Regions from separate parts of the Streptomyces sp. NBC_00236 genome, predicted to be linked through region 1. Evidence: predicted binding sites of a transcription regulator. Region 1 holds the regulator's gene; the other holds the start of a gene.
What was found. The regulator HspR, encoded in region 1, represses chaperone genes until heat shock. The targets are predictions, from matches to a motif close to TTGAGNNNNNNNNNCTCAA.

Region 1 (12,029 bases):
AGCGGCCCTTGAGCCCGCGCAGGATCGCGATGGTGTCCTCGACCGAGGGCTCGGCCACGAGCACCTGCTGGAAGCGGCGCTCCAGGGCGGGGTCCTTCTCGATCCGCTCGCGGTACTCGTCGAGCGTGGTGGCGCCGACCATCCGCAGCTCACCGCGGGCCAGCATGGGCTTGAGCATGTTGCCCGCGTCCATGGCGGAGTCGCCTCCGGCGCCCGCGCCGACGACGGTGTGCAGCTCGTCGATGAACGTGATGATCTGGCCGTCGCTCTCCTTGATCTCGGAGAGGACGGTCTTCAGGCGCTCCTCGAACTCGCCGCGGTACTTCGCGCCCGCGACCATGGCACCCAGGTCCAGCGAGACGAGCCGCTTGTTCTTCAGGGATTCGGGGACGTCGCCCTTGACGATGCGCTGCGCGAGTCCTTCGACGACGGCGGTCTTGCCGACGCCGGGCTCACCGATGAGCACCGGGTTGTTCTTGGTGCGGCGTGAGAGCACCTGGACGACGCGGCGGATCTCCTGGTCGCGCCCGATGACCGGATCGAGCTTGCCCTCGCGCGCGGCCGCGGTGAAGTCCGTACCGAATTTCTCCAGGGCCTTGTACTGGCCCTCCGGGTCGGGTGTGCTCACCCGGCGCCCTCCCCTGCTCTTCTCGAATGCGTCCAGCAGCCTCTTCGCGCTGGCGCCCTGCCCGTCGAGGATCTCACCGGCACGGCCGCCCTTCGCCGCGATGCCGATGAGCAGGTGCTCGGTGGAGATGTAGTCGTCGCCGAGTTCCTTCGCCCGCTGGGCGGCGTCGGAGATGACGGCGAGCAGTTCGCGGTTGGGCTGCGGCGGCGCGACGGTCGACCCGGTCACGCTGGGCTGCGCGCCCAGGAGCCGCTCGGTCTCGGTACGGATGGCGACCTGGTCGGCCTCGACGGCGGCCAGCAGGTCGACGAGATTCTCGTTGTCCTCGCCCTCGAGCAACGCGAGCAGCAGATGCCCCGGGGTCAGATCGGGATGCCCGTCCTTCACGGCCCTGCTGGTGGCCGCGTTGATGGCGTCCCTGCTCCTGTTGGTCAGCTCGGCGTCCACGTGCGCTCTCTCCTCCTTGCGGTGACTGGTCCGTCCTCACTACTGACACGATCAACGTGCACAAAGTTGAGTCTATTCCACTCAAGGCAAAAACGGGCCCCGTCTCCGTTCCGGCCGTCCGTTCCGAGTGAACCGGCCGCTCCCCCTGCCCGCCACCGCAGCCGGTCCCGCGACTGCCTACGCTGGCGCCATGGCAGTCGACGTACGCAATCCCGCCCCGGAGTACCTCGCCTTCTGGCGCGAGTCCCATCTGTGCACCCTCACGACACCCCGCCCGGACGGCACCCCGCACGTGGTCCCGGTGTGCGTGACGTACGACCCCGAGGCCGGCCTCGCCCGCATCATCACCAACAAGAACAGCCGCAAGGTCGCCAACATCCTGGCCGCGGGCCCGGACGGCGCCCGCGTCGCGGCCTGCCAGGTGCACCGGGCCCGCTGGGCGACCCTGGAGGGCGTCGCCAGGGTGCGTACGGAGCAGGACAGGGTCGACGACGCGGTACGCCGCCACACGGAGCGCTACGAGCGCACACCCTCGCCCAACCCGGACCGCGTCGTCATCGAGATCACCCTGGACCGGGCGCTCGGCCACGGGTGACCGCCTCCACTCCGGCGGGCACTCGGCCGCGGGTGACGCCGTGCGCCCGCCGGCCCCGCGCCCGCCGTCAGCTGCCGCCCCCCGCCCAGGGCCGGCGCGGCGGCACGGGCGGCGGCGCCATGGGCGCGGGCGCCTGCGCCTGGACCGGGAGGGAAGCCGCGGCCTCCTCCTCGATCTGCGGGAGCCCGTGCGGGAAGACCGGTCCGACGGCGACCGTGCGGCCGTCGACGGCGGCGTCCATCCCTTCCCGGGCGGCGGCGTGCAGCGCCTCCAGCAGGGCGCGCGGCGGCTCGGTCCGCATCATGACCCTCTCCATGTCGGTACCGCCGAAGCCCCGGACGAAGTCGGAGACGAACTGCCCGACGAGTTCGGTGCCGCGCCGGTTGCGCCACATCACCCAGCCGAGGTAGAGGCTGGTGCCGTAGGCGAACACCGAGAGGTACGCGACGTAACTCCCGTCCTGGAGCACCATCCGGTGGGTCACCCGGGGGTGCTCGCCCGCGGTGCGGATACGGCGGAACACCGGCACCACCGGCAGCCGGCGCTCCCGCACGACCCTCGCGATCTCGGCGTACGCGGATTCGGCGTGCGTCCCCCGGCCGGCCAGCAGGACCCGCCACTCCCCGACCGGCTCGGTGATCCTCGACGCGAGGAAGACGGCGACGAAGGCGATCACGGCGATCTGCAGGCCGATGCCCATGATCCCGAGGCCGCTCCGCGGATCGCCGGCCAGGGTGATGAGCCCGGCGAAGCCGAAGGGGAGAAACACGCCGAACGCCACGCCGGCGGCCCTCAGCCACACCGCCAGGAAAGCCCTCCCGTTCACCGAGTCGTCGAAGGAGACCTCCACCTCGCGGTGGAGCAACGTCTTGTCGAGGTAGACGGCATCGCCGTCACCTCCGCGCCGGCCGGGCTGTTTGTCGACCTTGTGTCCGCTCATGAATGACCCTTGTGGTGGAAGGGCGGAGCATGGAGGACCGTGTCCCCACCCACACAGAGGCGAATTTCGACACCTTCTGTGCCGCTCCGACCGGAATGTCTCCGGGAGAAGCACAACGGCGCCACCGTGTTCAGGTCACGGTGGCGCCGTTGTGTGGGGGAGTGTCTGAGCGACGTGGAACGACGGGGGATCGCTCAGGCACTGCGGGGGGTGGCGGAGATGGTTTCGGGCTCGAACAGCTGGTGGTCACGCTGAGCGAGGTTCACAAAGATCATGTCGTACCGAATGGCACAGCGCACGGGCTGCGGCGCTCCGCGGGGCTTGCGGAGGCACCGGTAGGCGCGGAGTTCACCGTCGTCCTCACGGGCGACGACGACCGGGTCACCGAACAGAGTGACCATCAACGAATCACCACGGTGGGGGAGTGCCGTGACGAGGTCGATGAAATGCCACCCTGAGCGATAGGCGGTTGCCATCTCGCGCCGGAAGGTCCGGTCGTCCGGCGGCGTAGTCATGTCAGGCGCCCACGCGGTCGGAGACGGAAACCCAACTGATCTCACCGGCCGCCTCAGGCGCCTGAGCGAACCAGCTGATCTCACCGGGTGAGCTCGCAGCCTCGATGCTCCAGCTGATCTCACCGGGCCCGGCAGCCGCCTCGGCACTCCAGCTGATCTCATCGCTGCTCGCCAGGACGGCAAAGCCCATTGCCGCGACGAATGAGACGGCAAGCGCCGAGCGAAGCATTCGCTTATACATAGTCGGCTTCGTCCTCACTTGTGGATTCTTCTCCCCCGCACCTAAGACGATGTCTCACCTGGGCACACGAACACCACCGAGTCGATGCATCATGTTCCTGCATGTTCAGGAACCTGGGGGGTGTAGATATGGCAACAAACGAGGCAGAAGAGACACATCGTCACGGGATCACCGAACTGTGCGCCGAGGGAGCACACCTCTACGCCAGCGCGCTGCGTTCAGGCCGCATATCCCGAGCCGAAGTGGCTCCAGCACCCTGCTTGATGGACTTCGCCCTTCTGCATCCGGATCCTGACGACCCCGACTGGCTGCGCCCCCTTCCGCCGTCCGCCGCACTCGCGCAGCGGCTCCACCCCATCGAGCGCGAAATCCAGGAACGCCGACGCCGGTCCCTCGAACTGGCCGAGTCATTCGAACCGTTCATGGACATCAGCGCACAGGATCCGCCCATCACTCACGCCATCACCGTGCTGGAGGGGAAGCATCGCATCAACGCCGCACTGGACCTGGCCACCGCTGAATGCCGCACGGAGGTCCTCACCGTCCAGCCAGGAGGAGACCGTGGCGAGGACCGCCTGCGAGAAGGCCTGGAGCGCGGACTGCTGGTGGTCGACCGAGGGGTCGGTATGCGCACCCTGTACCAGCACACCGTCCGGCACAGCCAGGGCACTCTCGCCTATGCGGAACGCATGGCCGAGGGCAAGGTGGAGATCCGCACGCTCGAAGAACTCATCGCGCGCCTGATCGTCTTCGACCGGACCGTAGCCTTCATTCCTGCCAGCAACGACGACCAGATAGCCCTGGAACTACGCCATCCCGGACTGGTCGAGTACTTGATCACAGTCTTCGAGCAGCTCTGGAATCGTGCATCACCCCTGCTTGGTGCACTGCCGTACAACCCGGCGCCCAAGGGCATCAGCGGTGTCCAGCGCTCCATCGCCCAGCTTCTCGTCGAGGGCCATGTGGATGATTCGATAGCCCGCCGGCTCGGCATGAACGTCCGCACCTGCCGGGCTCACGTCGCCAAGCTGTCCGCTGTGCTGGGCAGCACCAGCCGCGCCCAACTCGGCTACCTGATAGCCCGGTCAGGAATCCTCGAACAGGACTCCTGACCGGGTACGGCCCCAAAAGATCCCCACCCCCGGGCCGGGGGGGCGCAGCCACGCAACGGGGGAGAAGCGAGGCCGCGCCCTTTGATCAGCCGGGGGAGTTCCCGGCTCCCCCGACAGGTCCACACTGGCCCGAGGACTACGCTTCCACCACCGTCATCTTGCTGCACTGCCGAAAGTGGGGGGTCAGGAATGGGCAGGGATGAGGACACACCGGTCCACGCGCACGCGGACCGCCAACTGTGCGACGCAGCAGTCACGATCTACACCGAAGCGCTCCGCACAGGACGAATACCCCGGACCGCGCTGCAGCCCGCACCGTGCTTGCTCGAGTTGGCGCTCGTGCACCCCGACCCCCAGGACGACGACTGGATCCGGCCGGTGCCGCCGTCCGCGGCCCTCGCCCACCTGCTGCAGCCCGTCATACGGGAGATTCACGAGCGCATCAGGCTCTCCGCCTCGCTCGCGGATTCCCTGGCTCCCCTGGCTTCTGTCCCCAGCGCGGACCCCAACCTCTCCATCACCGTCCTCGAAGGCATCCCGCTGATCGAGGCCGCCATTCAGAGCGCCCTGGATGGTGCACAGGAAGAAATCCTCACCCTGCAGCCGGGGAGCAGCCGCCCGGCGGAACAACTCAAGAAGGCGTTGGCACGTGCGTTGTCCACGGTCGACCGCGGCGCCACCCTCCGCCACATCTACCAGCACCCCGCGCGCTACAGCCCGACGATCAAGACCTATCTGGACGAGGTGCCCCCCGGTCACATCCAGGTCCGCACCATCGAGCAGACCGTCGAGCGGCTCTTCATCTTCGACCGCACCGTGGCCTTCATCCCCGCCAACCCCACGCGCGACGTGGCCCTGGAGATCCGTCACCCCGCGCTCGTCCGCTACCTGATCCAGGTCTACGAGGTCCTGTGGGCCCAGGCCACCCCACTCACCGAACCGCTGCAGCCGGCCCCTCCGAGCGCCACCGTCACCGCGGTCCAGCTCAGCATCGCGCGCCTCCTCATCGAAGGCCACATCGATCAGGTGGTGGCCCGCAAGCTCGGCATCAGCGTCCGCACCTGCCGCGCCCACATCGCCAAGCTCATGCAGACCTTCAACGCCACCAGCCGCACCCAACTGGGCGCCCTCCTGGCCCAGTCCGGCCTTGCCGAAAGCCCTGCGCCATGACGACGAGGCCGCTGCACGTGCACAGTGACCACGCGGTGTGCGACGCGGCGATGAGCCTGTACTCCGAGGCATTGGCCGTCGGGCGCGTCTCCCGGTCCGCGGCCACCCCGCTGCCCTGTCTCAGCGACAACGCGCTCCTCGTACCCGATCCGCTCGACAGCCGTTTCCTGCGCCCCGTACCGCCGACGGCGGCCCTCGCTCACCTGCTGCACCCCATCGCACAGGGGCTCCTGGATCAGGTGCGGGCCTCCGACCGCCTGGCCAAGGCGCTGGCACCGCTGGTCTCCTTCGGACACGACGTGCCTCACCTCGCCATCACCGTGCTCAAGGGACGCTCGACAGTCCAGGCGTCCATCAACGAATCCGCGCGAGACGTGCGCGAAGAGATCCTCACGCTTCAGCCCGGCAGCACCCGGACACCGGAAGATCTCCAACTGGCCCTGTCAGGCACGCTGCCCACGGTTGAACGGGGCGTTCGGGTGCGGCACATCTACCAGCATTCCGCGCGCTACAGCCCGGCTCTCAAGGCGTACGTGGGACAGCTGCCGAGCAGCCTCCTCCAGGTCCGCACCATGGAACAGGCCATCGAAGTCCTCATGATCTTCGACCGCACGGTCGCCTACGTCCCCGCCGAACCCGACCGCAGCGTCGCCCTGGAGATCCGCCATCCCGCGCTGGTCACCTTCCTCGCCCAGACGTACGAAACGCTCTGGGCCCAGGCCACCCCCTTCACCCAGCAGCTCCCCACCGCCCTGCCCGGGACAGCGCTCACAGCCGTCCAGCACAGCGTCGCCCGCCTCCTCGCCGAAGGGCACGTGGACGAGACCGTCGCCCACAAACTCGGCATCAGCGTCCGCACCTGCCGCGCCCACATCGCCAAACTCATGCAGACCCTCGGCGCCACCAGCCGCACCCACCTCGGCGCGCTCCTCGTCCGCTCCGGCATCGCCGAGCCCGCAGCTCCGCGTACGGCGAAAGGGCCCCCGGCGCCGCGCACAGCAGAAGAGCCCGCCACCCCCGACGTTCCGGGGTGACGGGCTCCGTGCTCGGGAAGGGTCCTGCTCAGTCCTTCGGCCGCTTCGGCCGCCAGACCACCAACGCACTGGTCTGCTGCACATCCTGATACGGGACCAGGTCGCGCCGGTACGACGCGTGCACCTGGGCCTCGCGCTGCTGCATGGCCACCGCCGCCCCGTCCACGGCCGCCGAGAGCTCGGCGACGCGCTGCTGGAGCGCCGCGACCTGATTCTCCAGTTCGATGATGCGCTTGATGCCGGCCAGATTGATGCCCTCGTCCTGCGACAACTGCTGCACGGTGCGCAGCAGCTCGATGTCGCGGGCCGAGTAGCGCCGTCCGCGTCCGGCCGTGCGGTCGGGCGAGACGAGGCCGAGGCGGTCGTACTGGCGCAGCGTCTGCGGATGCAGGCCCGAGAGCTGGGCCGCGATCGAGATCACGTACACCGGGGATTCATCGGTGAGTTCGTACGGATTGCGTCGTCGGCCGTCCACCTCAAGCTCCCTTCGCTGCCTGGAACAGCTCCGCCCGCGGGTCCTGGTCCGCGGTCGCCTTCCGGTAGGCCTCCAGCGCGTCCCGGGCGTCGGTGCCCAGGTCCGTGGGGACCGCCACCTCGACGGTGACCAGCAGGTCGCCGCGGGTGCCGTCCTTGCGGACCGCGCCCTTGCCCCGGGCCCGCATGGTACGCCCGCCCGGCGTACCGGCCGGAAGCTTCAGGGTGACCGGCGGTCCGCCGAGCGTGGGGACCTTCACCTCGCCGCCGAGCGCCGCCTCCGTGAACGTGACGGGCACGGTGACCGTGAGGTTGTCGCCCTTGCGGCCGAAGACCGGGTGGGCGTCGACGTGGACGACGACGTAGAGGTCGCCGGCCGGTCCGCCGCGCTCGCCCGGGGCTCCCTTGCCGCGCAGCCGGATCCGCTGGCCGTCGAGGACGCCCGCCGGGATCCTGACCTGCATGGTGCGGGACGACTTCGCCCGGCCGCTGCCCTTGCAGACCTCGCAGGGGTCCTGGGCGATGAGACCCCGGCCCTTGCAGTCCACGCAGGGATCGGTGAGCGAGAACCCGCCGCCGCTGCCGCGCGAGACCTGGCCGGTGCCGACGCAGGTCGGGCAGACCCTGGGGGTGCCGTTCTTGTCGCCGGTGCCGGAGCACGCCTTGCAGGGAGCCTGGCTGGACATCCGCAACGGGACCGTGGCCCCGTCGACCGCCTCGGTGAAGCTGAGCGTCACCTCGGACTCGATGTCCTGGCCGCGGCGCGGCTGCACCCGGGTGCCGGTGGTGCCGCCCCGGTTGAAGAGACCGCCGAAGACATCTCCCAGGCCACCGCCGCCGAAACCGCCGGCGCCGCCCTGCTGGCCCCCGCCCGGGGCACCTCCGAAGAGGTCCCCCAGGTCGAAGTTGAAGTTGCCCTGGGCGCCGCCGGGCCCGGCGCGGAAGCCACCGTTGCCGAAGAGGGCGCGTGCCTCGTCGTACTCCTTGCGCTTCTTGGTGTCACCGAGGACGTCGTTCGCCTCGGAGATCTCCTTGAAGCGCTCCTCCGCCTTGTCATTGCCCTTGTTGGCGTCCGGGTGGAACTCGCGGGCGAGCTTCCGGTACGCCTTCTTGATCTCGGCGTCGGTGGCGTCCTTCGGGACGCCGAGAACCTTGTAGTAGTCCTTCTCGACGAAGTCCTTCGTACTCATCGACGTCCCTCCTTCCGGACGCCCGGCCGGGTGGCCGGGTGGTGTGCTGCCAGGTGGTCGGACGGGATGTCAGACCTCCTCGCCGCCACCGCTCTCCTCGTCGTCTGCCTTCTCTTCCTTCGCAGCCGCGGGGGTCGCCCCCGGCTGGGGTTCGGCCACCGCCACCCGCGCGGGGCGGATGGTGCGCTCGCCGATCCGGTACCCGGGCTGCAGGATCGCCACGCAGGTCGTCTCCGTGACGTCCGGCGCGTACGAGTGCATCAGGGCCTCGTGGATCGTCGGGTCGAAGGGCTCGCCCTCCTTGCCGAACTGCTGCAGTCCGAGCTTGGCGACGACCGTCTCCAGCGATTCGGCCACCGACTTGAACCCGCCCACGAGCTCACCGTGCTCACGGGCCCGGCCGACGTCGTCGAGCACGGGCAGGAGCTCGGACAGGAGACCCGCGACTGCGATCTCCTTGACCGTGACCCGGTCCCGCTCCACGCGGCGGCGGTAGTTCTGGTACTCGGCCTGGAGCCGCTGGAGGTCGCCCGTGCGCTCGGAGAGCGCGGTGCGGACCTGGTCCAGCTGGGCCGTCAGTGCCGTCGTCCGGTTTGCGTCCGTCTCGTTCGCGTCCCCGGCCGGGGCCGCCGCCTCCTCCGAGGAGGGGGTGGCGGCCTTCGGCTCGGCGTCGTCAGGGGTGGCGCCGGAGGGGACGTCGGGCTTCTCCTCGAAGCCCGGAGTCTCCTCGGTCACGCCGCACCGCCCTTGGAGTCCTTCTCGTCGTCGACGATCTCGGCGTCGACGACATCGTCGTCAGCCTTGGCCTGCTCGGCGCCCGGCTGCGCGTCGGCCTGCGGGCCGCCCTCGGCCTGGGCGCTGGCGTACATCGCCTGGCCCAGCTTCTGGGAGACGGCCGCGACCTTCTCGGTGGCCGTACGGATCTCGGCGGTGTCCTCGCCCTTGAGCTTCTCCTTCAGCTCGGTGAGCGCGGTCTCCACCTCCGTCTTCACGTCACCGGGGACCTTGTCCTCGTTGTCCTTGAGGAACTTCTCCGTCTGGTAGACGAGCTGCTCGCCCTGGTTGCGGGACTCGGCGGCCTCGCGACGACGGTGGTCCTCGTCCGCGTACTGCTCGGCCTCTTCGCGCATCCGGTTGACCTCGTCCTTCGGCAGCGAGGAGCCACCGGTGACGGTCATCTTCTGCTCCTTGCCGGTGCCGAGGTCCTTGGCGGCGACGTGCATGATGCCGTTGGCGTCGATGTCGAACGCGACCTCGATCTGCGGCACACCGCGCGGGGCCGGCGGCAGACCGGTCAGCTCGAACATCCCGAGCTTCTTGTTGTACGCCGCGATCTCGCGCTCGCCCTGGTAGACCTGGATCTGCACGGACGGCTGGTTGTCCTCGGCCGTCGTGAAGATCTCGGAACGCTTGGTCGGGATCGTGGTGTTGCGCTCGATGAGCTTGGTCATGATCCCTCCCTTGGTCTCGATGCCGAGGGACAGCGGGGTGACGTCGAGGAGCAGGACGTCCTTGACCTCGCCCTTGAGGACACCGGCCTGGAGCGAGGCGCCGATGGCGACGACCTCGTCCGGGTTCACACCCTTGTTGGCGTCCTGACCGCCCGTGAGCTCCTTGACGAGCTCGGCGACGGCCGGCATACGGGTCGAGCCACCGACGAGAACGACGTGGTCGATCTCGGAGAGCTGGATGCCCGCGTCCTTGATGACGTTCTGGAACGGGTTCTTGCAGCGGTCCAGGAGGTCAGCGGTGAGCTGCTGGAACTGCGAGCGCGTGAGCTTCTCGTCCAGGTGCAGCGGGCCCTCGGCCGACGCCGTGATGTACGGCAGGTTGATCGAGGTCTCCGTCGAGGACGACAGCTCGATCTTCGCCTTCTCCGCGGCCTCGCGGAGACGCTGGAGAGCCATCTTGTCCTTGGACAGGTCCACGCCGTGCCCGTTGGCGAACTGCTTCACCAGGTAGTCGACGACGCGCTGGTCCCAGTCGTCACCACCGAGGTGGTTGTCACCGTTGGTGGCCTTCACCTCGACGACGCCGTCGCCGATCTCCAGGAGGGACACGTCGAAGGTGCCGCCACCGAGGTCGAAGACGAGGATCGTCTGGTCGTCCTTGTCGAGCCCGTACGCCAGCGCGGCGGCCGTCGGCTCGTTGACGATACGCAGGACGTTCAGGCCCGCGATCTCGCCGGCCTCCTTCGTCGCCTGACGCTCGGAGTCGTTGAAGTACGCCGGGACGGTGATGACCGCGTCGGCCACCTTCTCGCCCAGGTACGCCTCGGCGTCACGCTTGAGCTTCTGCAGGATGAAGGCGCTCATCTGCTGCGGGTTGAAGCTCTTGCCGTCGATCTCGATCTTCCAGTCAGTGCCCATGTGGCGCTTGACCGAACGGATCGTCCTGTCGACGTTCGTCACTGCCTGGCGCTTGGCGACCTCGCCGACCAGAACCTCGCCGTTCTTCGCGAAGGCGACGACGGACGGCGTGGTCCTGGCGCCTTCGGCGTTGGTGATGACGGTGGGCTCGCCGCCTTCGAGAACGCTGACGACGGAGTTAGTCGTGCCCAGGTCGATGCCGACCGCACGTGCCATTTCAATTCCTCCAACTGACTACTTGAGTGGATCTGACTCAAGGATGCATGACACCCGCTCCGGAGTCAACAGACCTGAGTCGAGTGGACTCAACTATCGTGCACGCACCTACCGCCACCAGCGAAAACATCACGACCTGTGACAGCGGACACAGTGCACATACAGTCGATCAGCGGCAATTCGGACCCACGTACGGGCGACACCTGCCCAGCCCCACGGGTCACACACCCCTCCCCATCATCGCCGCATGGGATCGTTCTGTCACAAAATGCCGTGAGCCGCGCAAAACAGGCACACGATCCATCGGCACATGATCCACCGGCAGCCGACCCACCGGCTCCGGTCGGCCGACCCAGGCAGGTGCGCACCATGCAGACGCAATGGCAAGGGCAGAGTCGCGGGCCCCGACGGCAACCCAGGCCCACGGGCCGCGGCCGACGGCCGACGCCGCCCCGCCTCGCGGCCGCCCGGAGGGCCCTGCGGGCACTGGCCCCGACGGCCCTGCCCCGCCCCACCGCGAAACGCGCCCTGGACCTGGCACTCGGCTCGGCCCTCCTGATCCTGGCCGCTCCCCTGCTCGCCGCTGCCGCCCTGACCCTCGCCGCCCAGCGCGGCTCCGGGGGCGTACTGACGCGCTCGACCCGGCTGGGGGCGGACGGCAGACCGTTCGTCCTGCGGTCACTGCGCACCCGGCGACTCCGGCTGCACGTGATCTCCCGGCTCCCCCACGTCGTACGGGGCGAGCTCTCCCTCGTCGGCCCGGCGCCGCTCGCACCGGGCGACGTACGCGGGCGGCCGACCGGTGCGAGAGACTGGCGTCTGGAACTGAAGCCCGGCCTGACCGGCCTGGCCCAGATCCGCCACCGCTCGGCCATGCCGTGGGACGAGCCGGACCTCCTCGACCAGCACTACGCCGAGCACCACCGGCCGGGCCTGGACCTGGCGATCCTCGCGGAGGCCGTCGGCGCACCCCTGTACCGGGCGGCCCGGAGCCTCGCCGGGCGCGGCAAGGCAGACCTGAGCGACACAGATCACCGCCGGCCCGGCTACAGGACGGCGGAATAAGTGGATAGTGTCAGCACAGACTGATTAAGTTAC
Region 2 (12,029 bases), 1.9 Mb from region 1:
CGAGGTCACCTGGAGACCGAGACCGGCACCGTCCGCGCTCTGCTCACCCGCCTCGAAGAGCGACGGGTCGCCGAGGCGGGTGTTGAGCTCACCCATCCGTACGGACGACATACCGATGCCCTCGTCCTGCACGGAGAGCATCACCTCGCCGGTCTCCAGCAGCCAGCCGGAGAGCTGGACATGGGAGTCCGGCGGGGAGAACGAGGTGGCGTTCTCCAGGAGTTCGGCGAGGAGGTGGCTGAGGTCGTCGGCGGCGAACCCGGCGATCTGGGCGTGCGGCGGCAGGGACTGGATGGTGACCCGCTCGTACCGCTCGATCTCGCTGACCGCGGCGCGCGCCACGTCGACCAGCGGGATCGGCCCGGGGTGCCCGTGTCCGTGCTCGGCGCCCGCGAGGACCAGCATGTTCTCGCTGTGGCGGCGCATGACGGTGGCCATGTGGTCGAGCTTGAACAGCGTGCCGAGCCGCTCCGGGTCCTGTTCGCGCTCCTCCAGGGACTCGATGACTCCGAGCTGGCGCTCGACGAGGCCGAGCGTGCGCAGCGACAGGTTGACGAAGGTGTGGTGGACGGTGTTCCTCAGCTTCTCCAGCTGCGCCGTCAGGTCCGCTGTGTGGACCTGGAGTTCGGCGCGCTGGAGGGTGAGGGCCTCGCGGCCGGCGATCAGTTCGCCGCGCTCGGCCTCCAGCTTCTCGAACCGTCCGTTGAACTCGTGGAGCAGTCCGTGCAGCCGGCCGTGCAGGGCGTTGATGGAGCGGACGACCTGGGCGAACTCGTCGTTGCGGCCGGTGTAGCGGACCGGTTCGGCCGTCTCGGGCTCCGCGGCCAGGCGGCCGGCGCCGATCCGCAGGACGGCGAGCGGCTGGGTGAGGGTGCGGGCCACGGCGGTGGAGACGCCGACGGCGATGAGCAGACAGCCGCCGAGGAGCGCGATCCGCAGTTCCAGCGCCGTGACGTCGTCGTCGCGCAGTTCCCCGAGCCGCTGCACCTGGGCGGTGCCGAGGGCGGACTCGACGCCGCGCATCCGGTCGATCCGGGCGGAGAGGGCGGCCTGGAGCTTCTTGGTGCTGACCTTCTGGTCGGACTCGGAGAGCTCGGGGCGGTCGGTGAGCCCGGCGAGGTACTTCTCCGCGTTGTTGACCTCGGGGCCGGTGACCGTGGTGGACAGCTTGTCGCGGGCGGTGGCGCCGGCGGCCTGGTCGAAGTCGGCGAGGGCGGAGAGTTCACCGACCCGGGACTGCTGGGCGGCGCCGCTCAGCTCGTCGCGGGTGCGGTCCTCCTTGGTCTCGCCCTCGTCCTGGGTCTGGACGGGCAGGCCGGTGAAGGGGTCGATCTGCGGCTCGGCCGGCTCCTTGCGGGGGACGGCGAGCGCGGCGAGCAGCAGCCCGCGGGTGGCGGAGGCCTGTTCGGTGGCCCGGCCGAGCGCGAGGGGGGCGCGGACCGCCTCGGCGGCGCGCGGGGAGGTGTTGTCCGCGAGTTCCTCGGCGAGGTCGTGGAGCTTCGAGATGACCTCGGTGTACGCCTGGTGGGCCTCAAGCGCCGTGCCCTTGCCGCTGATGGCGTCGCGGCGCAGGGAGGGGATGGTGGAGAGGTCGCGGCGCAGGACTGCGGAGGCCGCGTCCCGGATCTCGTCCACCTGCTGGTCGACGCGGGCGCTGCGGCTGCCCGCGGAACCGCTCGTCGCACCGGGCTTGCCCTCCCGGCCGGCGGCGATGAACGCGGTGACCTCGTCGCGCTCGTCGGCGAGGGAGTGCGCCAGCGCGATGGCCTGCTGGTTCAGCTCCGCGAGGGTGACCAGGCGCTGCGATTCCGTCAGGTCGGAGGAGGCGCTCAGGGCCGCGGGCGCTCCCGCGGCTATGACGGTGATCCCGACGACGGCGACGCCCGCGACGAGCCGGCTGCGCACGCGCACGGTGCGCCCGCTCTCAGCCGGCGCCGACGACGCCACCTCGGAACCGCTGTGCTTGCTGCCCTTGCTCCGAGGCCGCTTCTTCTGCACCGGTGCTCGCAATCTCGACTCGTCCGCCCTTGAAGCAGAGGTGACGCTCGGTCACGTGATCGAACGCCCCGACCCCTGGTACGGCTTCCGACCATTCCAGTGCTTTTGAGAGGGGGGCGCGCATCAACCGCTCCGCCACTCGAACGAGTGAACCGCACTCCGGAGTTGGCGAACAAGTCTCCCCCCGGGGCCCTCAGGGCACACCCGCACGTCCGGCTGGATCTTCGGGGCAGGCTTTGGCAGGATGCCCGCCCGCACACTTCCCGGAGTGATTCCTTCCGCCCCACTCGCCCTTCTGACCTGCTGGTACGGGCCAATCCCCGGTCGGTGCAGGCCCCGTGAAGGCATCGTGCAGACTGGCGGCATGCGCATCGAACTCGCCACCGCCGCCGGCGCCGCCGGGCGTCCGAACGAGGACTGGGCGGCCACGGTCCTGCCCGCCTCCGGCCAGGGTGGAGGGCTCGTCCTGCTCGACGGGGTGACTCCGCCGCGAGGTGACGACGGTTGTGCGCACTCGGTCCCGTGGTTCACCGCGCGACTCGGTGGCGCCCTGGTCGAACTGTCGGGTTCGCGGCGGGATCTGCCGCTGCAAGAGATCCTCGCGGAGTCCATCCGGCGCACCGCCGACACGCACCGTTCCCTGTGTGACCTTTCTCACGTACGGACGCCGCAGGCAACGGTCGTGATGGTGCGTTGGGACGAGGCGGTGATCGAACACCTGGTGCTGTCCGACTCGGTGCTGCTGTTCGAGTCGCCGGGCGGCGCCGTCCGCGCCGTGCTGGACGACCGGCTCGACCGGCTGCCGCCGGGGTCGCTCGCCTCCGAGGCGGCCGCCGACGCGCTGCGGAACAAGGAGGGCGGCTTCTTCACCGCCGCCGCCGACCCGGCCGTCGCGGACCGCGCGGTCACCGGCCGGACGCCGCGCGCCGAGGTGCGGGCGGTTGCCGCGATGACGGACGGGGCGAGCCGCTGGACGGAGATGTTCGGCGAGGGCGACTGGGCGGCCTGCCTGGGAGTGCTCCACAAGGAGGGTCCCCAGGGGCTGATCGACCGGGTCCGGGCCCTGGAGGAAGCGGACACGGACCGTACGCACCTGCGGCGGAGCAAGCGCCACGACGACGCGACGGCGGTCTACGCGCAGCTCTGAACCATCCCGCGCGACGCCGAGCGGGATGGCCCTCCTCAGCTCTCGGCGCGGGCGTTCAACTGGTGCAGCAGCCGGGCCAGCTCCGCCACCTCGGTGCGGTCCCAGTCGGCGAGCTTGCGCACATAGCGGTCGCGGCGCGCGTCCCGGACGCTGCGGAAACGGGCCAGGCCCTCGTCTGTGAGGTGGACGAGGAAGGCCCGCCCATCGGCCGGGTCGGGCTCGCGGGCCACCAGGCCGAGGTCCTCCAGGGCGCGCAGTTGACGGCTCATCGTGGCTTTGCCGACGCCGAAGTAGGAGGCGAGGTCGGTGGCCCGCTGACGGCCGGCCGATTCCAGGCGTACGAAGAGTCCGTAGGCCGCCGCCTCCAGTTCGGGGTGCACCTCGCGCGCCATTTCACCGGAGTTGGCCCGGGCACGGCGCAGGAAGACCGCCAACTCCAGCTCCAGGGCGAGGAACTCGTGGTCCACACCACTTCCCCCGGTTGCGCCGGGTTCACTCCCGCGTTCGCTCCCGTGCACGTCAACACCCCTCATGAGCTTTCCCGCCACTGAAAGTTTCTTTCGCCGCCGGTCATCGCCGCAGCTCCACCAGTATTTCGCAGGAGTAGACCAACGGCACCGCCCAGGCCCTCTTCCGCCACCCGGGTCTACGTGCGTAGCGTCATGCATGGCATGTTCACACCATGGCATGCCGCAAGGGGTGCGTCCGCCGTGCCCCGGATCAGTAGATCCCCCCACTGAGGCCTCGGAGGCACGCAATGCCCGTGCACAGATCCGGCTCCACGACCGCCCGTCGCTCGCGCTTCGCCGCGGCGGGAACTCTGCTCGCAGCTCTCTCCCTCCTCATCGCCCTGCCCGGCGCCGCCGGCGCGTCCCCCACCGCCGGCGGCGCCGCGAAGCCCGCCCGGGGCACGGCCACGATGGGCATGGGCGTCATCGCCCACGACGGCCAGGGCAACCTGGGCGGCTCGGCCACCACCCTCGCCGCCCAGACCGAAGGCGTGGACGTGAGCAGCCACCAGGGCAACGTCGCCTGGTCGACGCTCTGGAACAGTGGTGTGAAGTGGGCCTACACCAAGGCCACCGAGGGCACGTACTACACGAACCCGTACTTCGCGCAGCAGTACAACGGCTCGTACAACGTGGGGATGATCCGCGGCGCGTACCACTTCGCCACCCCGGACACCACGAGCGGCGCCACCCAGGCCAACTACTTCGTGGACCACGGCGGCGGCTGGTCCAGGGACGGCAAGACACTGCCCGGCGTGCTCGACATCGAGTGGAACCCGTACGGCGCGCAGTGCTACGGCAAGACCGCGGCCGGGATGGTCTCCTGGATCCGCGACTTCGTGAACACCTACAAGGCGCGCACCGGGCGTGACGCGGTCATCTACACCGCGACGAGCTGGTGGCAGTCCTGCACGGGCAACAGCGCCGCCTTCGGTGCCACCAACCCGCTCTGGGTGGCCCGTTACAACACCACGGTCGGAACGCTCCCGGCCGGCTGGGGTTTCTACACGATGTGGCAGTACACCTCGTCCGGCCCGACGGTCGGCGACCACAACCACTTCAACGGCGCCCTCGACCGCGTACAGGCGCTGGCCAACGGCTAGCCACCCCGCGCCTCTTCTCCACGGAGCCCGGTGACGCACCCCGTCACCGGGCTCCGCTCCGTTCGCACGCACGTCTCCGACCAGGCATGAAGGCCCTCCACCGGCCTCGTGCCCTCACACCCGACCCCCTATACACCGCATGTATACGCGCTATGTATAGTCGTTGCAGTCCGCACATAAGTGCGACGTAAGCAATGAGGGAGTGACCCGCCTTGCCCAGTAGGACGAAGTCGATCGGTACGGGGTTGGCCGTCGCTCTTGTGACGGCGCTCACGCTGACGCTGAGCGGCTGTTCGATGGAGACCACGGCCCCCGGATCCGCCCGCGGTGACGCCGGATCGGACGCGAAGGGCTCGTTCGGGCCGGTCGACTGCCGCAAGGCGAAGTGCATAGCCCTGACCTTCGACGCGGGGCCGGCCGAGGACACCCCCCACCTGCTGGACATCCTCAAGAAGGAGAAGGTCCACGCGACGTTCTTCCTGCTGGGCAAGAACCATGTGAAGAAGCACCCCGAGACCGTCCGCCGGATCGAGGCGGAGGGCCACGAGGTCGCCAACCACACCTGGTCGCACGAGATCCTGACGGACAAGAAGCCCGCGGAGATACGCGCCGAGCTGAAGAAGACGCAGGACGCGATCGAGGCCATCACCGGCAAGAAGCCCCGGCTGATGCGTCCGCCGCAGGGCCGCACCGACGACACGGTCTCCGGGATCAGCAAGGACCTCGGGCTCTCCCAGATCCTGTGGAACGCCACCGCCAAGGACTACTCGACGACGGACTCCGCGCTCATCAAGAAGCGGATCCTCGACCAGGCGACCAAGGACGGCATCATCCTGCTGCACGACATCTACAAGGGCACGGTGCCCGCGGTGCCCGGCATCATCGAGGAACTGAAGAAGCGCGGCTACACCTTCGTCACCGTCCCTGAACTGATGGCCCCGGCCGAGCCGGTCCCGGGCACCATCTACCGCCCCTGAGCCACCGCCGCTCACGCGGAACGGCCCGCCTCCCCGCGAGGGGGAGACGGGCCGCCCGTACCGGCCGTGTCCGTGGTGCCACGCCCGTCACGCCGTGACACCTACGCCGCGGCCGGGATCCTCCGCTCCGCCGGGGCCGAGGCCGGGGCGAGGGCGATCTCCAGGACCTGGCGGACGTCCGTGACCGGGTGGACCTCCAGCGTGTCCAGCACCTCGGCGGGGACGTCGTCCAGGTCGGCCTCGTTGCGCTGCGGGATCACCACGGTGGTGATGCCCGCGCGGTGGGCGGCGAGCAGCTTCTGCTTCAGGCCGCCGATCGGCAGGACGCGTCCGGTCAGCGACACCTCACCGGTCATCGCCACATCCGTACGGACCAGCCGTCCGGAGAGCAGCGAGGCCAGCGCGGTCGTCAGGGTGATGCCGGCGCTCGGGCCGTCCTTGGGGACCGCGCCCGCCGGGAAGTGGATGTGCACGCCCCGGTCCTTGAGGTCGGCGACCGGCAGTTCCAGCTCCGCGCCGTGCGAGCGCAGGAAGCTCAGCGCGATCTGCGCGGACTCCTTCATGACGTCGCCGAGCTGACCGGTGAGGGTCAGTCCGGACGCCCCGGTCTCCGGGTCGGCGAGCGACGCCTCCACGAAGAGCACGTCACCCCCGGCCCCGGTCACCGCGAGCCCGGTGGCCACGCCCGGCACCGCGGTACGGCGCTCCGCCGGGTCCTGGGCGGACTCGGGGACGTGGTGCGGCCGGCCGATGAGCCCGCGCAGCTCCTGGTCGGTCACCGTGAACGGCAGCTCCCGGTCGCCGAGCTCGTGCTGGGCCGCGACCTTGCGCAGCAGCCGGGCGACGGCCCGCTCCAGGTTCCGGACCCCGGCCTCCCTCGTGTACTCGCCGGCCAGCTTCCGCAGCGCCGACTCGTCGAGGGCGACCTCGTCCTTCTCCAGACCGGCCCGCTCCAGCTGGCGCGGGAGCAGGTGGTCGCGGGCGATGACGACCTTCTCGTCCTCGGTGTAGCCGTCGAGCCTGACCAGCTCCATCCGGTCGAGCAGCGCCTCCGGAATGGCTTCGAGCACATTCGCCGTGGCCAGGAAGACGACATCGCTGAGGTCGAGTTCGACCTCCAGGTAGTGGTCGCGGAAGGTGTGGTTCTGGGCCGGGTCGAGCACTTCGAGGAGCGCCGCCGCCGGGTCGCCCCGGAAGTCGGAGCCGACCTTGTCGATCTCGTCGAGCAGGACCACCGGGTTCATCGAGCCGGCCTCCTTGATGGCGCGGACGATGCGGCCGGGCAGCGCGCCGACGTACGTACGGCGGTGGCCCCGGATCTCCGCCTCGTCCCGGACACCACCGAGGGCGACGCGGACGAACTTGCGCCCCATGGCGTGCGCCACGGACTCGCCGAGCGAGGTCTTCCCGACCCCGGGCGGCCCGACCAGGGCCAGCACCGCACCGCCGCGCCGGCCGCCGACCACACCCAGACCACGGTCGGCACGGCGCTTGCGCACCGCGAGGTACTCGGTGATGCGCTCCTTCACGTCCTGCAGGCCCGCGTGTTCGGCGTCGAGGATCTCCCGGGCGCCCTTGATGTCGTAGGCGTCCTCGGTCCGCTCGCTCCACGGCAGTTCCAGGACGGTGTCGAGCCAGGTCCTGATCCAGGAGCCCTCGGGGCTCTGGTCCGAGGCACGCTCCAGCTTGTCGACCTCCTTGAGCGCGGCCTCGCGGACGTGCTCGGGAAGGTCGGCGGCCTCGACGCGTGCCCGGTAGTCGTCGGACTCGTCCTCCGGGTCCCCGTTGAGTTCGGAGAGCTCCTTGCGTACGGCGTCGAGCTGGCGCCGCAGCAGGAACTCGCGCTGCTGCTTGTCGACGCCCTCCTGGACGTCCTTGGCGATGGACTCGGCGACGTCCTGCTCGGCGAGGTGTTCGCCGAGCCACTGGATGGCGAGCTTCAGCCGGGCGACCGGGTCGGCGGTCTCCAGGAGCTGCACCTTCTGGGTGGTGGTCAGGAAGGGGGAGTATCCGGAGTTGTCGGCGAGGGCGGAGACGTCCTCGATCTGCTGGACCCGGTCCACGACCTGCCAGGCGCCGCGCGTCTTCAGCCAGCTGGTGGCGAGGGCCTTGTACTCCTTGACCAGTTCGGCGACGGCTCCGGGGAGGGGTTCGGGGACGGTGCCGTCGACCCGGGTCCCCTCCACCCAGAGCGCGGCACCGGGCCCGCTGGTCCCGGCCCCGATCCGTACGCGTCCGCGACCACGGATGAGGGCACCCGGGTCGCCGTCCGAGAGCCGTCCGACCTGCTCGACGGTCCCGATGACACCGATCCCGGTGTAGGTCCCGTCGATGCGCGGAACGAGCAGCACCTCGGGCTTGCCGCCGCCCTCACGGGCTGCGGCCTGCGCGGCCTCCACGGCGGCACGCACCTCGCTGTCGGACAGGTCCAGAGGCACCACCATCCCGGGCAGCACGACTTCGTCATCGAGCGGCAGCACGGGCAGGGTCAGCGGTGTGACGGCGTTGGACTCAGTAGCCATGATCTCCCCTTCGGCACTCAAGTTGAGCTATGTGGACTCAATGCTTGTGAGCCGCTCAATGTTCCCGGGGCGTGTTCGCTGTGAGCGATCACGTGCGACTGCCGCGTCCTGCCCTGGTCCAACGCCGGGCCCGGGCGCCTTAGTCCCTCCGCCCGCGGACCGGGGCGCTCGACGTCCCGGTGCCACTCGACATCCCGGGGCCGCGCAACGTCCCGGGGCCGCGCGAAATCCCGAGGCCGCGCGAAATCCCGTGGAACACGAAGTCGCCGCCGGACACGATGGCCCCATGACCGATACCGCTCCCCCGTGCCAGGCCCTGCTCGTCGTGGACGTCCAGAAGGCCGGGGTGACCGGGGGCAGGGCCGTGCCCGGTGCGGCCGGACTGCTGGAGCGGACGGCGGACCTGATCGCCCGCGCACGCCGGAGCGGCGCGCTCGTCGTGCATCTGCAGAACGACGGCGCCCCCGGCTCGGGCGACGAGCCGCACACCCCCGGCTGGGCGCTCCACCTGCCGGTCCGGACGGGCCCCACGGAGTCCGTGATCCGCAAGACGCGGGACGACGGCTTCGCGGGGACGTCGCTGGGCTCCGTCCTGAGCGCGGCGGGCGTCGGGGCGGTCGCGGTCTGCGGCGTGATGTCGGAGATGTGCGTCCAGGCCACGGCCCGCACGGCGCTGGCGCTGGGCTACCGGGTCGTCCTCCCCCACGACGCACACGCCACGCAGGACATCCCGGCCGCCCCCGGAATCAGCGAGGCGGTCCCGGCGGCCGTGGTCTCACGCGTCGCGGCCTGGGCGATCAGTGGGGACGCCCATGTCACGGCGCGGGCCGCGGAGGTGACGTTCGCGGCGCCGCGGCCGCTCGGCAGAATGTCGTCATGAACGAGGAGCGGGGACTGAACCGGGACGGCACGATCGCCCGGGAGGGCTCGCTCGGCCGGGTGCGGCCCGCGTTCGCGCCGGTCGTGGCCGCGGCCCGTTCCCGTGTCACCGAGGTCTTCGGTCCCGCCCGGCTGGACAGCGCCTACGTCTACGGCAGCATCCCGCGCGGCACGGCCACGCCCGGGGTCTCCGACCTGGACCTGCTGCTCGCCCTGCGCGAGGAGCCCACCGGGCCGGACCGCGCCGACGCCGATGCCGTCGAGACCGCCCTGGACGCGGCGTTCGACGGGATCGACGGCGTCGGCATCCTGCTCTTCGGCGCGGACACGCTGCTCAGCCCACTCGAACGCCACGACATGGGCTTCTTCGTCGCATGCCTGTGCACTCCGCTGCTCGGCGACGACCTCGCCGCCCGGCTGCCGCGCTACCGGCCGACCTCGCTGCTCGCCCGCGAGACCAACGGAGACCTGTGCCTGGCGCTCCCGCGCTGGCGCGAGCGGGCCGCCGAGGCCACCACGGACGCCGCGCGACGCACCCTGAGCCGGGGAGTCGCCCGCCGGATCGTCCGTACCGGCTTCACCCTGGTCATGCCGCAGTGGGGCGGCTGGACCAGCGACCTGGCCGAGTCGGCCGAGCTGTTCGCCCGCTACCACCCGCACCTTCCCGAACGGGCCGAACAGATGCGGCTGGCCGCGCGGACGGGCCGCACCCCGAGCGCCGACCCGGCCGTCCTGTCCCTGCTCGTCGACGACCTCGCGCCCTGGCTGGCGGCCGAGCACATCGCGGTGCACGGCGAGAAGGCGCCACGCCCCTGACCGCATCCGGACGCGCGGTACGTGAACCGCCCGGGCTCCCGGCTCCGATAGAGGAAGTGTGAGCCACGTGCACCCCGCAGGGGACGACCGGAACGACGAGGCGCTGCTGCGTGCCGTCGCGCAGGGGGACACGGCCGCCCTGGCCGCGCTCTACGACCGGCACTCCGGCTGGCTGCTGGCCCGGCTGAAGCGCCGGTGCGCGGACGCCGAGACCGTGCGGGAGGTACTGCAGGACACCTTCGTCACGGCCTGGCGCTCCGCCGGTTCGCACCGCGGTGCCGAGGCCGGCGGCTGGCTCTGGGTGATCGCCGCCCGCCGGCTGGTCGACGCGCAGCGGAGCCGGGCCAGGACGGAACGCGTGGCCAAGGCCGAGCACGCCGACGGTGCGCAGTGGGCGGCCGCCGTGCCGTCCGCCGAGGACCGGGTCCTGGCCGGTCTGGAGTACGGCGACGTGGGCGCCGCGCTCGACCGGATATCGCCGGAACTCCGGGAGGTCCTGCGGGCGACGGTCATCGACGGGCTGACGACCCGGGAGGCAGCCCGGCTGCTCGGCATACCGGAGGGGACGGTCAAGACCCGTGCGTCGCGGGCCCGGCGCGAACTGCGGGCCGCGCTGGAGCTGCTGGTCGTGGAGAACGGACCGCTGGGAGGCACGGCATGACTGCCTGGCACGTGGGAGACGAACTGGCCGGACGGTACGCGGAGGGGGCCGCGGCCGAGACCGACGCGTGGTCGCTGGAGAAGCACGTCGAGTCGTGCTCGCGCTGCGCGGACCGGGTGTCGGCGGCGGTACGCGGCCGGGGGGCCGCGGCACCGCTGCTGGCGGAGGTCCGCAGCGCGGTGCTCGCGGCCGCGGAGAGGGAACCGGCGCGGGAAGCCCTGCGGTTGCCGGGGCCCGCCTCCCGGCTCGGGCGGATCCTGTGGGCCGCCGGCCCCGCGCTCCGGGGGGCGTGGGCGGGAGCGCTGCTGCTCGTGGCGCTCGGGGCGCTCGCCCTGGCGTACGTCGGCGGACTCGGCGGCGCGGTCCGCCCGCTGCTCCTCGTCGTCGCGCCGGTACTGCCGCTGGCCGGGGTCGGCGTCTCGTACGGGCGTTCCGCCGACCCGATGCACGAGATCGTCACCACGACCCCGGGCGGCGGGCTCCGCCTGCTGCTGGTCAGGACCGCTGCGGTACTCGCGGTGGCCGTCCCGGTGCTCACGCTCGCCGGGGCGGCGCTGCCCTCGTCCGCGGGCGGACCGGGGGCGGTGGCCTGGCTGCTGCCCGGGCTCGCCATGACGCTCGGGGCGCTGACGCTCGGCTCGTACGTCGGCTGCCGCACGGGTGCCTCGTCCGTGGCCGCATGCTGGGCCGCCGCCGTCCTGCTGCCGGCCTTCGGTACGTCACCGTCGCGGATCCTCGACGCGGCCGAGCCGGCCACCCGGTACCTCGCGGGTGCCGCCGCGCAGAGCTGCTGGGCGGCGGCGGCCGTGCTCTGCGCCGGGCTGCTGGCCCTGCGCCGCCGATCATTCGACCATCTGGAGAAGTCATGAGCGTGATCGCATGAGCAGCACCGTCAAGGTCACCGGGCTGACGGTCCGGCACCGCCGGACGACTGCCCTGGACGGCGTGGACCTGGACTTCACCCCAGGTGTGCACGGACTCCTCGGGCCCAACGGGGCGGGCAAGACGTCGCTGATCAGAGTGGTCTCCACGGCCGCCGCGCCCACCTCCGGGCGGATCGAACTGCTGGGCAGCGAGGTGGGCGCGGAGGCGGATCACCGCAGCCGCGCGGCGGTCCGGCGCCGGCTGGGCTATCTGCCGCAGGAGTTCGGCTACTACCCGGGCTTCACGGTCCGCGAGTTCGTCGCCTATGTGGCATGGCTCAAGGAGATGGACGGCGCCCTGATCGCGGGCGCCGTGGAACGGGCCGTGGAACGGGTGGGCCTGACGGACCGGATCGACGCCCGGATGAAGACCCTGTCCGGCGGTATGGTGCGGCGCGTCGGCATCGCCCAGGCGATCGTCAACGAACCGGATCTGCTGCTGCTCGACGAGCCGACCGCGGGCCTGGACCCGGAGCAGCGGGTCGAGTTCCGCA

Region 2: lon (endopeptidase La) is a predicted target of HspR. The motif match lies at 8,279-8,297, and genes of this name have one in related genera.

The regions. Positions count from the first base shown of each region.
Region 1 is NZ_CP108100.1:3,882,047-3,894,075, forward strand. It holds gene clpB (ATP-dependent chaperone ClpB) at 1-1,075, opposite strand, end outside; gene OG446_RS17375 (pyridoxamine 5'-phosphate oxidase family protein) at 1,266-1,670, shown strand; gene OG446_RS17380 (hypothetical protein) at 1,738-2,610, opposite strand; gene OG446_RS17385 ((2Fe-2S)-binding protein) at 2,805-3,125, opposite strand; gene OG446_RS17390 (hypothetical protein) at 3,127-3,384, opposite strand; gene OG446_RS17395 (helix-turn-helix transcriptional regulator) at 3,468-4,478, shown strand; gene OG446_RS17400 (helix-turn-helix transcriptional regulator) at 4,668-5,648, shown strand; gene OG446_RS17405 (helix-turn-helix transcriptional regulator) at 5,645-6,682, shown strand; gene OG446_RS17410 (heat shock protein transcriptional repressor HspR) at 6,711-7,157, opposite strand; gene dnaJ (molecular chaperone DnaJ) at 7,159-8,346, opposite strand; gene grpE (nucleotide exchange factor GrpE) at 8,416-9,081, opposite strand; gene dnaK (molecular chaperone DnaK) at 9,078-10,931, opposite strand; gene OG446_RS17430 (sugar transferase) at 11,301-11,996, shown strand.
Region 2 is NZ_CP108100.1:5,767,901-5,779,929, reverse strand. It holds gene OG446_RS26205 (sensor histidine kinase) at 1-1,998, opposite strand, end outside; gene OG446_RS26200 (protein phosphatase 2C domain-containing protein) at 2,363-3,145, shown strand; gene OG446_RS26195 (MarR family winged helix-turn-helix transcriptional regulator) at 3,181-3,678, opposite strand; gene OG446_RS26190 (lysozyme) at 3,903-4,757, shown strand; gene OG446_RS26185 (polysaccharide deacetylase family protein) at 5,054-5,734, shown strand; gene lon (endopeptidase La) at 5,836-8,256, opposite strand; gene OG446_RS26175 (cysteine hydrolase family protein) at 8,543-9,136, shown strand; gene OG446_RS26170 (nucleotidyltransferase domain-containing protein) at 9,133-9,951, shown strand; gene OG446_RS26165 (RNA polymerase sigma factor) at 10,010-10,612, shown strand; gene OG446_RS26160 (hypothetical protein) at 10,609-11,481, shown strand; gene OG446_RS26155 (ABC transporter ATP-binding protein) at 11,492-12,029, shown strand, end outside.